One region of the Pantoea sp. nfd-35 genome, then DNA from elsewhere that is predicted to be linked to it. Evidence: predicted binding sites of a transcription regulator. Region 1 holds the regulator's gene; the other holds the start of a gene.
What was found. The regulator PurR, encoded in region 1, represses purine synthesis genes. The targets are predictions, from matches to a motif close to CANGCAAACGTTTGCNTG.
Positions count from the first base shown of each region.

Region 1 (7,243 bases):
CCATATAACTTTCGCCCAGCCCCAGGGAGCCCTTTTGCAGGACGCGTTTAAAAAAATCGGGATGTTTAACCTGAATGTCCCATGGGCGGGAACCGTTGATTTCGATGTCTGCTTTTTGCAATAACTCATGAACGATACGGTACCAATGGTTTCGTTCGATATTCACTTCTGCTACACATGTTGAACTCATAGCCACTCCATCACCAGAACTGTCAGAACCTGAGAAAGAGCAGGAGCCGTTTCTCAGGATTATGAGAAAAGTCACAGATGACGCCTTGCGCCAGACAACCTTAAGCGTACAGAGAAAGGGTGCAATGCAGGGGCCAGCAGAGTGCATTTGCCCACAAAGACACCTTCACAGCGATGAGGCTGCGTCAAACATTGTTATTATGATGGTACGGCGAATCAGGGCCCGGCACAGGAGGCGCTGGCGGGCCCGTCACGTGTTGATCACTCAGACGACAAAAGTCGTTGCCTCAGTGATTATCCTGGCAGGGATGTGCCGTTGAGGCAATATCAGTTTGTGCGCCGGTGCGGCGCTGCATCTGATAGCCTGCCAGCGCCAGTACAATCGTCACCGCCATGATGAGCGTTGTGGTGAACAGCGCCTGGGTCAGGCCCGCCGATACGGCCAGGCTGGCGACAAAGCACAGGCCCAGCTGCAGCGTGTTCTGAAGGGCGGCGGCTCTGCCGGTCGCATGGGGGAAGGGCAGAAGTGCACTGGATACGACGATGGGATAAATCGCCCCGTTCGCCAGCGCCATGCCGCAAAACGGCACCAGCAAAGCGGTGAGTGAAACCGAGCCTGACAGGGCGACGGCAAACAGGGCCAGTACGCTAAGGCTATAGACGATGAGCAGCCATGGCAGCAACTGCGCCCCTTTGAAACGGTTAAGGAGCGCACGGCAGCCAAAACCGCCGACTAAGAAAGCAATGGTCTGCGGAATATAGCTTAAGCCGATATCAGCAGGCGACAGGCCAATCGCTGCCAGAATAAACGGTGATCCGGTCAGCCAGGCAAAAAAGCTGGCCGAGCAGGCAGAATACATCAGGACGTTACCGCTGTAGACGCGTGAACGCAGCAGCGTCATAAAACCGGGCTGTGACGGGGCCGGGCGGCGCGCTGTTTGTACCGATGGCAGGCGCAGCGTAATCAGGATCAGGGCCGCGGCAATCGCGGTCAGAACGACAAAAATTGAGCGCCAGTGAAAATGGCTAATCAGCCAGGCACCCAGCAGCGGGGCAAGCGCAGGAGACAGCGCGACCAGCGGCATAATAGTGGCAAAGACTTTATTCGCGCGCGACTGAGGATAGCGATCGACCACCAGGGCCTGCCAGCTCACGGCAGCCGCGCACACGCCGATGGCCTGAATGAAGCGCAGCACCAGCATCAGTACCACGTCGTCCACCCACAGCATCCCCGCACAACCCAGCGCAAACAGGCTCAGTCCTGCCAGCAATACCGGTTTGCGGCCAATACGATCTGACAGCGGTCCCCATACCAGCTGACCACAGGCAAAACCCGCCAGGAACAGGCTCATACTGGCGCTGATCATCCCGGCGGAGGTGTTAAAACTTTGCTGCATGGCCCCGAAGGCGGGCAGGTACATATCGGTGGCCAGAAAGCCCAGCATACTGAGCACGGCAAGATAGGGAATGAATCCTTTAGAAGCTGACATCTGATTCTCATTTTTTTGCAGGATAAACGCGGGGCAGTGTAAAAGCTGTACTTCATACTGTGAAACGGTAAAATTTGCCTGTTGCTGTTAAAAAATTTAAAGGCAGGATATGTGGTCTGAATATGCGCTTGAAGTGGTTGATGCGGTCGCGCGTGGCGGCAGTTTCAGTGCCGCGGCCCAGGAGTTACACCGTGTGCCTTCTGCCATAAGCTATACCGTTCGCCAGCTTGAAACCTGGCTGGCGGTACCGCTGTTTGAACGGCAGCACCGGGAGGTTGTTTTGACACCTGCGGGCGAACATTTTGTGCGAGAAGGCCGCAGCGTCATCAAAAAAATGGATGCCACGCGCCGTCAGTGCCAGCAACTGGCCAACGGCTGGCGAGGGCAAATCGCGATTGCGGTGGACTGCATTGTGAAACCGCACCGAACCCGTCAGTTCGTCAGGGATTTCTATCGCCACTTTCCGGATATGGAGCTTCACATCAGTTATGAAGTGTTTAACGGCGTATGGGATGCGCTGGCTGACGGAAGAGTCGAGGTCGCAATAGGCGCGACTCAGGCGATTCCGGTGGGCGGGCGGTTTGCTTTCCGCGATATGGGAACCCTGAACTGGCGCTGCATCGTCGCGCGGGAACATCCGTTAACCCAGGTCGCCCGGCTGGATGATGAGGCGTTGCGCAACTGGCCTTCGCTGGTGCTGGAAGACACCTCGCGCGCGTTACCGCGCCGTATGACCTGGGCTCTGGATAATCAACGCCGACTGGTGGTGCCTGAATGGCAGACCGGGCTGGACTGCGTCCGGGCCGGGCTGTGCGTCGCAATGGTGCCGGGGCACTTAGCCCGCCCGCTACTGGACAGCGGCGAAGTGACTGAACTTAACTTGCCCCAGCCTTTTCCAGAAAGTCCCTGCTGCGTCAGTTGGGCGGAAGATCGCGCATCACCGGCATTGGGCTGGTTGCTCAATTACCTGGGTGATGCGCAAACGCTCAATCAGGAGTGGTTGAGCGAGGATTAGCGACGGTAGTCGCGATAGGGACCGTAGCCTACAGAGCGTCGCTCAATCAGTGTCGGATGCACTTCGATGGTTTGCGACTCTTCACGCTTGCTGGTAATGCGGTCCAGCAGCATCTCCAGAGCCTTCTCCCCCAGTTGCGCTTTTGGCTGGTGCACGGTAGTCAGTGCAGGCGTGAAATAGCGTGCGTTGCGCACATTATCGTAGCCAATCACCGAAATATCCTGCGGGACGCGCAGGCCCATTTCATCGGCGGCACAGATAGCGCCCATGGCCATAATATCGCCACCGCAGAACACCGCGCTTGGGCGCTGCTTCTGCGACAGAATTTGCTGCATAGCCTGATACCCGGATTCAGGCTCGAAATCGCCCTGCACAATCCACTCTGAACGCGGCTGAATACCGGCTTCTTCCAGCGCCTTGAGGAAACCGGCATGACGGCCACCACCGGTGTTACGTTCCATTTGCCCTGGAATGGCGCCAATATCGCGATGCCCGCGTTCGATGAGGTAGCGGCCGGCCAGATAACCGCCCTGAAACGCATTATCCAGCACCGTGTCAGTAAAATCGGCACGGGATTCGCCCCAGTCCATGACCACCATGGGAATATTGCGGTTGGCTTCCAGCATTTGCAGCAAATCATCCGGGTACTCAGAACACATGACCAGCAGCCCATCGACGCGCTTCTGCGCCATCATCGAGAGGTAGGCACGCTGTTTTTGCAGGTCGTTATGCGCGTTGCCTAAAATCAGGGTGTAGCCTTTATCAAAGCAGTGATTCTCCACGGCTTCAATAATTTCAGCGAAATAGGGCGCCTCGCTGGAGGTGGCCAAAAGGCCCAGCGTTTTGGTGTGATTCACCTTCAGGCTGCGTGCTACGGCGCTGGGTGAATAATGTAATTCCCGAATCGCTTCCCAGACCGCTTCGCGGGTATCTTCTGCGACAAAGCGCGTCTTATTGATGACGTGAGAAACGGTTGTGGTAGAGACGCCTGCACGTTTCGCCACATCTTTAATTGTTGCCATGAAAATCGAACTCCCGGGCTTATCTAACCTGTTGATAAGCATGTTGTTAAACGTTTGCGTCAGCGGACGGTTATTTCTGCAAAAAAATCGTTTTTCTGACCGGTTATGGGGCATCGGGGCAGGAAATAACGGTTGAAAAGGGTGCTGACGCAACCGATGTTGCGCGCTGTTGCGCAACAAAGAGGGGATTCTAACAAGGCTGCGCGGATAAAACGAGATTTTTACCCACGCGTGTGGGAAAATGCTTAACCCCTACTAAAATTGTGCCTAAGGAGTTGTGATGAGTACCGATCTGAAACTGTCATTGATGACCACGGCGGCTGCACTGTTGATGATTATTGCGTTCAGCTTTACCGCCATTCTGAACTAATAAAAAAGCCGGGAAGGTTTCCCTGTCCCGGCTGCGTTCCGTCGGTATGACGGAGGAGTGACGTTTAGCGAACGGTTTTTGGCGTCATGACGCGACGCGCACCAATATAGTGGCGCTGCCAGTAATCTTCGCTTAACGCACTGATTTGAATGTCCTTTCCGGTACGCGGTGACTGAATAAATTTACCGTTACCCAGGTAAACACCCACGTGGTCGGCCGTGCCACGTCCGTTGATGCGGAAAAACACCAGATCGCCTTTCTCCAGCGCTTCCCGATTCACCGGCGCGGCATCCCGCAGGTGATACATTTCATTTGCAGTACGCGGAATTTTAAATTTCACCACATCTTTGTAGGCGTACCACACCAGGCCGCTGCAGTCGAAACCGGTATGCGGCGATTTTCCGCCCCACTGGTAGCGCTTGCCCAGCTGTCCCATCAGTTTTGCCATCGCCGTTTCACGTGCTTTTTGATAGCGCTGACGGTGTGCGTTGCTCATTTTGATGGTGCCGGTATCCTTGCTGTCCGCTTTCGCCACCTTCACCGCGCGTTGATGACCATAGCGTTTCTTGCTGGTGGCGTTGGCGGCCACTTTTTTGGTGAGCTTCTTGTGTGAATCAGTCGCTTTGGTCAGGGTTTTGTGAGAGGCAACCGCGTGAGAGGGATTTTTACTGGTTTTAAGCGTTTTGCTGGATTTCTGCTCTGCGGAGGAACGGCTTTTTTTCGCCGACGCTTTAACCGTGCGTCGCTTGCGCCGCTCATCTTCGCGCGCACTTTTTTTCTCTACCTTATGCAAGCTGGCCTTAACCGGCGCCTGCGGTGATGCAGAGGCGACGTTAAAGAACAGTTGCGCAAAAGCCAGAATAAGAAGCGTAATAATTGAACGCATAGTCCGTTTACTGGTTAAGCTGTCAGGTTCAACAGATATCTGACAAGGTTAAGAAAAATCTGATCAACGATCAGCGCCGAAGACATTCTAGTCCAGTTTTTTTTAAAACAGTAAGTCCTTTTTTTATTAATTAATAACTTGGGTAAAAAGCAGGCATAAATAAGCAATTTCAGCAGGTTAACTCAGCAAAATTATTGCAAATTATTAATGCATTCACCTTTTGGGTCCCGATGAGCGGGTGGATAGCGCGCAAGCGGACTTAACAAACATGGCGGTTTGCCCTAACGGGAAGAAAATCTCATTTTCAGTCCTGAAGGGAAGTCGCTACAATAAAGAAACACGAAGTGACGAATTAAGGAAGGCAATAATGAGTACTGTAGAAAAAATTCAGCGCCAGATCGCAGAAAACCCGATCCTGCTGTACATGAAAGGTTCGCCGAAACTGCCAAGCTGCGGTTTCTCTGCCCAGGCGGTTCAGGCGCTGTCTGCCTGTGGTGAGCGCTTCGCTTACGTGGATATTCTGCAGAACCCGGATATTCGCGCAGAGCTGCCAAAGTATGCTAACTGGCCAACCTTCCCTCAGCTGTGGGTCGATGGCGAACTGGTTGGCGGCTGCGACATTATTGTTGAGATGTTCCAGCGTGGCGAATTACAACCGCTGGTCAAAGAAACCGCTGAGAAGTTTAAAGAAGCGGAATAATAAAAAAGGCCGACATCGTCGGCCTTTTCTTCGTTTAACGGGCGTTTACTCCGCCGCGCCCTGATCTTCTGTTGCTTCTTCCGCTAGAGCCAGCGGCCAGCCTCCCAGACGTTTCCAGCGATTGACCAGTTCGCAGAACAGCGTGGCCGTTTGCTGCGTGTCATACAGCGCAGAGTGCGCCTGACTGCTGTCAAATTCCATCCCGGCCGCTTTGCAGGCTTTGGCCAGTACCGTCTGACCCAGCACTAACCCGCTCAGAGCGGCCGTGTCGAAAGTGGCAAAAGGATGAAACGGATTCCGTTTCAGGCTGGCGCGTTCGGCGGCGGCATTCATAAAATTAAGATCGAAGGTGGCATTATGCGCCACCATGATCGCGCGATTGCACCCGGTATCTTTAATGCCTTTGCGCACCAGTTTAAAAATGGCATGCAAGGCTTCGTATTCGCTCACCGCGCCCCGTAACGGATTGCTGGGATCGATGCCGGTAAAGGCAAGGGCTTCCGGATGCAGCAGAGCGCCGACAAAAGGTTCAACATGAAAATGCAGTGTCTGGTCGTGATGAAGCCAACCCTCGTCATCCATTTTCAGCGTAATGGCCGCGACTTCCAGCAGCGCATCGGTTTGCGCATTGAAGCCCGCCGTTTCCACATCGATAACCACGGGATAGAAACCACGAAAGCGTTGATTGAGTGCGTTGGGGGAAGACGATTCAGACATCAGGATCTCATTGCAGAAAAAGGGCAGCGCGTAGTATGCCAAAAAAGCGCCCCGTCTGCAGCAGGTACAGGTAAGGGAAGCAAGAATCAGCCCGCGTTGCGCGGGCTGATGTTGACGGCTTAGCTGCCGAGGCCGTGTCCGGCATGTTTATTTTCGATCAGTTCGATTTTATAACCGTCTGGATCTTCAACAAAGGCAATGATCGTGGTGCCACCTTTGACCGGGCCGGCTTCACGCGTCACGTTACCGCCGTCGTTACGGATGCGCTCGCAGGTTGCGGCAACATCATCAACGCCCAACGCGATGTGACCATAAGCGTTACCGAGATCGTAGCTGTCAACGCCCCAATTGTAGGTCAGCTCAATAACGGCACCTTCGCTCTCTTCGGTGTAGCCCACAAACGCCAGGGTATATTTATATTCAGCGTTTTCGCTTTGGCGCAGCAGGCGCATGCCCAGCACGCGAGTGTAAAAATCAATGGAGCGTTGCAAATCGCCAACGCGCAGCATGGTATGAAGTAAACGCATAGCTTCCTCTTTTGAAAAACGTCATCCCCGGATGACACAAACACTCAGTATAGCGACGATAATCGCCAAAGAATAACCGCAGCCGTGAAAGACTCACGGCTGCCTGCGTTTTACAGTGCAGGATAGTCAGTATAGCCTTCAGCGCCGCCACCGTAGAAGGATTCGGGACGCTGTGGATTCAGTGGTGCATCTTGTTGTAAACGCTGGGCCAGATCCGGGTTAGCGATGTAATCCCGACCAAAGGCAACGGCATCGATCAAGCCGCGGCTGATAAGATCATCCGCTTTCTCAACGGTGTAAGCGCCAGCGCCAATAATTACGCCCGGG
Region 1 covers NZ_CP122403.1:2,486,666-2,493,908, reverse strand. The annotation lists gene cfa (cyclopropane fatty acyl phospholipid synthase) at 1-190, opposite strand, end outside; gene punC (purine nucleoside transporter PunC) at 477-1,679, opposite strand; gene punR (DNA-binding transcriptional activator PunR) at 1,789-2,694, shown strand; gene purR (HTH-type transcriptional repressor PurR) at 2,691-3,716, opposite strand; gene cydH (cytochrome bd-I oxidase subunit CydH) at 3,997-4,086, shown strand; gene P9J57_RS11575 (C40 family peptidase) at 4,151-4,972, opposite strand; gene P9J57_RS11570 (Grx4 family monothiol glutaredoxin) at 5,337-5,672, shown strand; gene rnt (ribonuclease T) at 5,718-6,389, opposite strand; gene gloA (lactoylglutathione lyase) at 6,509-6,916, opposite strand; gene nemA (alkene reductase) at 7,027-7,243, opposite strand, start outside.

Region 2 (7,243 bases), 1.3 Mb from region 1:
GATGCCGAGCGCCGGACACAGTTCCTCACCGACGGCTTTTACAGCGTCATACAGGCCCGCATCTTCCCCCGGATGGCCTGCTGCAGACATCCAGTTAGCCGAGAGTTTCACGCGCTTCAGCGAACCGACCGGCGTCGCGGCCAGGTTCGTCAGCGCTTCACCAACCGCCAGGCGGGCCGAGGCGGCGAAGTCCAGCAGTGCGACAGGCGCACGCTCGCCCAGCGCAAAAGCCTCACCATGATAGCTGTCGAGGCTGGCCGTGGTCACGGCGCAGTTGGCAACCGGGATCTGCCAGGGGCCCACCATCTGATCGCGCGCCACCATGCCGGTTACGCTGCGATCGCCGATGGTGATCAGGAAGGTTTTTTCCGCTACGGTTGGCAAGTGCAGCACACGATTTACCGCGTCCGTCAGCGTAATGCCCTCGCGCTGCAGGGCATCGCCCTTCGCCTGCAGTTTCACCACATCGCGCGTCATTTTCGGGGTTTTGCCCAGCAGGACGTCCAGCGGCATATCAATCGGGCTGTTATCAAAGTGGCTGTCGTTCAGGGTCAGGTGCTGCTCTTCAGTGGCTTCACCAATCACCGCATACGGCGCACGTTCGCGCTGACAAATGGCAGCAAACTCGGCCAGCTTTTCAGGGGCAACGGCCATCACATAGCGCTCTTGTGATTCGTTACACCAGACTTCAAGCGGGCTCATTCCCGGTTCATCACTCAGGATGTCGCGCAGGTTGAAGCGACCGCCGCGTCCACCGTCGCTGACCAGTTCCGGCATGGCGTTGGACAGGCCGCCCGCGCCCACATCGTGGATAAACAGAATCGGGTTGTCATCGCCCCGTTGCCAGCAACGGTCGATCACTTCCTGGCAGCGACGCTCCATTTCAGGGTTGTCACGCTGCACCGATGCAAAGTCGAGATCCGCATCGGACTGGCCTGATGCCATGGATGATGCCGCACCGCCGCCCAGGCCGATATTCATCGCCGGCCCGCCCAGCACGACCAGTTTGGCCCCGACGGTGATTTCACCTTTCTGAACGTGGTCCGCACGAATGTTTCCGATGCCGCCAGCCAGCATAATGGGCTTGTGGTAGCCGCGCAGTTCAGTCCCGTTGTGGCTGTTAACCTGCTCTTCATAGGTCCGGAAGTAGCCGTTTAAGGCCGGACGACCAAATTCGTTGTTAAAGGCTGCGCCGCCCAGTGGGCCTTCGGTCATAATATCCAGCGCGCTGACGATGCGCGCTGGCTTGCCAAAATCCTCCTCCCAGGGCTGTTCGAAGCCGGGGATGCGCAGGTTCGACACCGAGAACCCGACCAGGCCCGCTTTCGGCTTGGCACCGCGCCCCGTGGCACCTTCATCACGAATTTCACCGCCGGAGCCGGTTGCCGCGCCAGGCCAGGGCGAAATCGCGGTTGGGTGGTTGTGCGTTTCAACCTTCATCAGAATGTGCGCGGCTTCCTGGTGATAGGCGTACTCACCCTTTTCTGCGTCCGCGAAGAAGCGACCGACCTCCGAGCCTTCCATTACCGCCGCGTTATCTTTATAGGCTGACAGAACATAATCCGGCGTTTGCTCGAAGGTGTTCTTAATCATTTTAAACAGTGATTTAGGCTGTTTTTCGCCGTCGATGATCCAGTCAGCGTTAAAGATTTTGTGGCGACAGTGCTCAGAGTTCGCCTGGGCAAACATATAAAGTTCAATGTCGTTCGGATTGCGTCCCAGCCGGGTAAAGGCCGCCAGCAGGTAGTCAATTTCATCGTCGGCCAGCGCCAGGCCGAGCGTCATATTGGCCTGAACCAGCGCCTGACGGCCCTCACCCAGCACATCAACGCTTTTGACCGGCTGAGGTTCATGGTGAGCAAACAGCTGCTCAGCCTCGCTGAAATCGCTGTAAACCGTTTCCATCATGCGGTCGTGCAGCAGTGCGGAGAGCGTTTGCCATTGGCTTTCAGAAAGCTGAGGTGCCTGGACATAAAAGGCCATGCCTCGTTCCAGACGACGCACCTGCGACAGATCGCAGTTATGAGCAATGTCTGTGGCTTTTGATGACCACGGCGATATCGTACCAGGACGTGGCGTGACCAGAATTAAACGCCCTTGTGGCGCATGTTCAGCGAGAGAAGGACCGTACTTGAGCAGGCGCTGCAGACGGGATTTTTCATCCTCACTCAGCGGCGCGCTGACATCGGCAAAATGGACGTACTCAGCGTAAATATCACTCACCGGCAGATGAGCGTCCTGAAAGCGGGCCAGCAATTTGTTTACACGAAATGCCGACAGGGCGGGCGAACCACGCAGAATTTCCATCATAAGATCTCTCGTCTTCGAAGCGCCGGGCGACGCTTCATTGGGCGCAACAGGGGAAAACGGGGCGTATTATAAAGAAACCCACTCCGCGACGAAACCGTTTGCGCAAAATTTATGGCCATCAAGATTTGCCTGAAATTTGCGCAAAAATTGCTTTATAAGTTGCTCTGCCGGTGTTTGTTGCGCAAAATGCCCCTCGCTCTGGGAGTTAAAACAAGATCAATACTGCCTTAAAAGACAGAGGCCTTGGAGCCATCGAGAGATAACTATTTGAAACGCCTAAAATTTAATTATCTGGTTATCGGTCTGCTTACCGTGCTGCTGGCTCTGGCACTGTGGCCGTCTATTCCCTGGTACGGGGGAGGACAAGATACGATTTCACAGATTAAATCACGGGGAGTGCTACGCGTCAGTACCGTAAACTCGCCGTTGACTTACTACACCGTGAATAAAGCACCGGCCGGGATGGACTACGAGCTGGCGAAGCGTTTTGCCGATTATCTGGGCGTTAAGCTTGATATAACGGTGCGCGCCAACCTCAGCGATCTGTTCGATGCGCTCGACGACGGCAAAGCGGATCTGCTGGCGGCAGGTCTGATTTATAACGATGAGCGTTTGTCGCGTTATCAGATCGGTCCGGGCTACTACAGCGTTTCGCAGCAGCTGGTCTATCGCGTGGACAAACCGCGGCCAAAAAACCTGGGTGACTTAAAGGGGCGGCTGGTTGTTGCCTCTGGATCGGCTTATCTGTCGACGCTTAAAAACGCCCGGGCGAATCACTATCCCGATCTCGACTGGGCCATTTCGACCGATCAAAGTCCGAAAGCCCTGCTGGAAGCCGTGGCTGAGGGCAAGCTGGATTATACGATTGGCGATTCCGTGACGATTGCCCTGCTTCAGCGCATTCATCCCCAACTGGCTGTGGCTTTCGACGTCACCGATGAAGAACCGGTAACGTGGTATTTACCGCACGAAAGCGATGACAGCCTGAACGCCGCCATGCTGGATTTCTTTAACAGCATGGGAGAAGAAGGGGCGATGGCAAGACTTGAAGAGAAATATCTCGGTCACGTCGGCACCTTCGACTACGTGGATACCCGCACCTTCCTGCGCTCCATTGATAACGTGCTGCCCGATATAAAACCCCTGTTTGAAAAGTACGCCAAAAATATCGACTGGCGGCTGCTGGCGGCGATCTCCTATCAGGAGTCGCACTGGAATCCGCAGGCGACGTCGCCTACCGGCGTCCGCGGCATGATGATGTTAACGCGGAATACCGCTGACAGCGTTGACGTAGGTGACCGTACCGATCCTGAGCAGAGCATCCGTGGCGGCAGCGAGTATCTGCAAAACATGATGGAAAAGGTGCCACAAACGATTCCGGAAGATGAGCGTATCTGGTTTGCCCTGGCGGCCTATAACATGGGCTATGCGCATATGCTGGATGTGCGTAAGCTCACGGCTAAACAGGGTGGAAATCCCGACAGCTGGGCAGATGTTAAACTGCGGCTACCCATGTTGAGCCAGAAGCGCTACTACTCACAAACCACCTATGGCTATGCACGCGGGCAGGAAGCCTATAATTACGTGGAGAATATCCGCAAATATGAAATTAGCCTGGTGGGCTATTTGCAGGAGCAGGAAAAACGCATTGCCCAACAGGCGGCCCTGGAGGCAGAGCTGGGCAAAGGTTATCCTGCCGTCACGCCTGAGGTGGCAATGAATTAACTTTCGCGCTGCGCCTGACGCAACGCTTTTTGTTGCTGGCGGCGCATGCGGAAAAAGTCGCTCAGCATTGCCGCGCACTCCTCTTCCAGCACTCCCTGATGCAGCGCCACCTGATGATTCATTCCCGGATGTCCCAGAATATCAATCAGTGAGCCGGCTGCGCCGGTTTTCACATCGTGCGCGCCATAAACCAGACGGCCAATGCGACTGTGCACCATCGCGCCCGCACACATAATGCAGGGTTCCAGCGTGACGTAAAGCGTGGTATTGAGCAGGCGATAATTCTCCAGCACTTTCCCGCCCTGACGTAAGGCCATGATCTCCGCATGGGCGGTGGGATCGTGCTGCCCGATAGGCCGGTTCCAGCCCTCGCCTATCACCCGATCGCCCTGAACCAGCACCGCACCGACCGGCACCTCGCCCTGCTCCCATGCGCGCTGCGCCAGCGTAAGCGCCCGGCGCATCCAGTATTCATCTTGTTCTTGAGTCACGCAGACCACTCCCGGCAGCAAAAAAGCGGCGCATTATAACCATCGAATCCGTAAAACCGAAGCGTGACAGCGGTTATTCCAGCTGTTGTAATTCGCCACCCGGGGTGACGCGCCAGCGATGCTGGCAGAAGAACAGCAGCGGGTTATCCTGTTTGCTGTCGCTGTAACCGCTATACAGCTGTAAGGGCGTGCCGATTTGCTCTTCAAGCTGCACCACTTTTTCATGGCCGAGACAGCGCATTTTCAATATGCGTCCGCCTAAACCGGGCTGCATCTGGCTGGCGATGAGCTTCACCCTTGGTAGAAATGCGGAGTCGTAATAGACCTGCTCCACCAGCGACTGCGGTGAGCCCGTAATCAGCCATACATCGGCATCATCGCTACTAAGGTATTCACTGAGTCGTTTCTGCACCACGGGAAATGCTTTAACGCGTTGTCGAAACCACTGCGCGAATTCGGCTTCCAGCCGCAGCAGTGTGGCTTCAGAGCGGCCAAAGGTGATCGACCACAGCAGCAAACTCATCGGCCAGCGCGCGGCGCGTCCCTTAAACAATAAACCCGCGCCCACAACCGGCAGCAACGGCACCACCAGCAGCAGATTAAGCGGCTTGCGGCGCAGCAGATAGCGCATGAAGGTGCCAAACATGTCCTGTTGGTGCAATGTGCCATCAAGGTCGAAAAACACCACGCGACGTTGTATATCGTTGGTCAAACAACACTCCTTTTTACCTAATTGGCATCAACAGCCTCTATTGTAGTCATCTTCGTCCAACGAGGCGATGGCTGTCATTTTTTATTCCAGTGACTACAATGCGCATAGAATCATTTATTCCATGCGGAACATCCGCTAAATCATAAGGATTGAGCATGAGTTCATTGCTGCGCATTCGCCAGCTTTATCCCTCTCTGGCGCTGAACGAGCGTCGGCTGGCGGATTTTTTACTGTCACAACCGGATCGGGCACGGCATCTGAGTTCACAAAAGCTGGCGGAAGAATCCGGGGTCAGCCAGTCGAGCGTGGTTAAATTCGCACAAAAACTGGGATACAAAGGCTTTCCGGCTCTTAAGCTGGCGCTGAGTGAATCGCTGGCGGATAAAGATGCCATCACCGTGCACAACCAGATCCTGAGCGACGATCCGCTCAAAGCCGTGGGTGAAAAATTACTCACGGAGAAGCTCTCTGCGATTCGCGCCACGCTGGATATCAACAGTGAAGAGAAATTAAACGCCGTCCTGCAGTTGCTCAAGCGCGCACGCCGCATTTTGCTGGTCGGCATTGGCGCGTCCGGCCTGGTGGCAAAGGATTTTTCATGGAAGCTGATGAAAATTGGTATCAATGCGGTGGCGGAACAGGATATGCACGCGCTGCTGGCCAGTGTTCAGGCCATGTCATCTGGCGATGTGCTGCTGGCGATCTCCTACACCGGCGAACGACGTGAAATCAACCTTGCCGCTCAGGAAGCCGTTCGCGTAGGGGCGGATGTGCTGGCCTTTACCGGTTTTACGCCTAACACATTGCAGCAGTGCGCCACCCATTGCCTGTACACCGTGGCAGAAGAGCAGAGCACGCGCAGCGCCGCCATCTCATCTACCACCGCGCAGCTGGCGTTGACCGACCTGCTGTTTATGGCCCTGGTGCAGAACGATCCTGAGCGAGCATCCAGCCATATTCGTCACAGCGAAGCTCTGGTTAAGAAACTGATCTAGGCAGGGCGAATCGACATAACCGGACAAGAGGCCAGCCAGGCTGGCCTCAATGCTCAAGTGCTGAATGGCGCATTGCGGTTGCAATAACGCGCTGAGCGGCGAGATAAACACGGCGGCAACAACACTTCGTTTACCTGCATCATTTTTGTGATAAACAAAATATGCTACTGTCCTGCCGGCTGTCAGCAGGTGAAAAACAGCCAGAGTAAGGACGTCTCGCTGCCCTGTTTGGGACCGAACGTCTGAAGTAAGGTGCTGGCCCGTTCTCTGCGATGAACGTTGCCCGATACAGCAGCACGACCACAACGATGCCTTGATTAAGAAGCCGCGATGTCTCTACTGATTACCGAACGATGCATTAACTGCGATATGTGCGAACCTGAATGCCCGAACCAGGCGATTGCGATGGGTGAGGCAATCTATGAAATTGATGTGAGTCGCTGCACGGAGTGCGTGGGTCATTACGATCTTCCAACCTGTCAGCGCGTTTGCCCGATTGATAACACGATCGTCATTGATCCACAGCACATCGAATCACGCGATGCGCTGTGGGATAAGTTTGTGCAGCTGCACGGTTAACTTTCGATGATCACCGTTGCGCAAGCATAGTGACGCTCATCTGCCAGCGTGACATGCACATGCTGCACGCCAAGACGTTGCGCCACCTCGGCGGCATGATCGAAGAAACGCAGCAGCGGTTTACCCAGCGCGTCGTTATAAACTTCGAACTGGTTAAAAGCCAGCCCGCCCCGAATGCCGGTACCAAAGGCTTTTGCCGCCGCCTCTTTAACCGCAAAACGTTTGGCCAGGAAACGAACCGGCTGACGGTGCTGTTGATATTGCTGCCACTCGGCCTCGCTCAGGACACGCCGCGCCAGACGATCGCCTGAACGTGAAATCACATCGGCAATGCGTTCTATTTCGACGATATCGCTGCCCAGTCCCAGGATAGCCATTAGCGACGCGCTTCTCGCAGCAGTGCTTTCATGGCTTTCACCGCCTCAGGCAGA
Region 2 covers NZ_CP122403.1:1,162,636-1,169,878, reverse strand. The annotation lists gene purL (phosphoribosylformylglycinamidine synthase) at 1-2,310, opposite strand, end outside; gene mltF (membrane-bound lytic murein transglycosylase MltF) at 2,578-4,035, shown strand; gene tadA (tRNA adenosine(34) deaminase TadA) at 4,032-4,526, opposite strand; gene yfhb (phosphatidylglycerophosphatase C) at 4,600-5,238, opposite strand; gene P9J57_RS05580 (MurR/RpiR family transcriptional regulator) at 5,394-6,233, shown strand; gene P9J57_RS05575 (YfhL family 4Fe-4S dicluster ferredoxin) at 6,564-6,812, shown strand; gene acpS (holo-ACP synthase) at 6,809-7,189, opposite strand; gene pdxJ (pyridoxine 5'-phosphate synthase) at 7,189-7,243, opposite strand, start outside.
Region 2: the regulator PurR is predicted to act here: its motif matches at 2,398-2,415, upstream of purL (phosphoribosylformylglycinamidine synthase).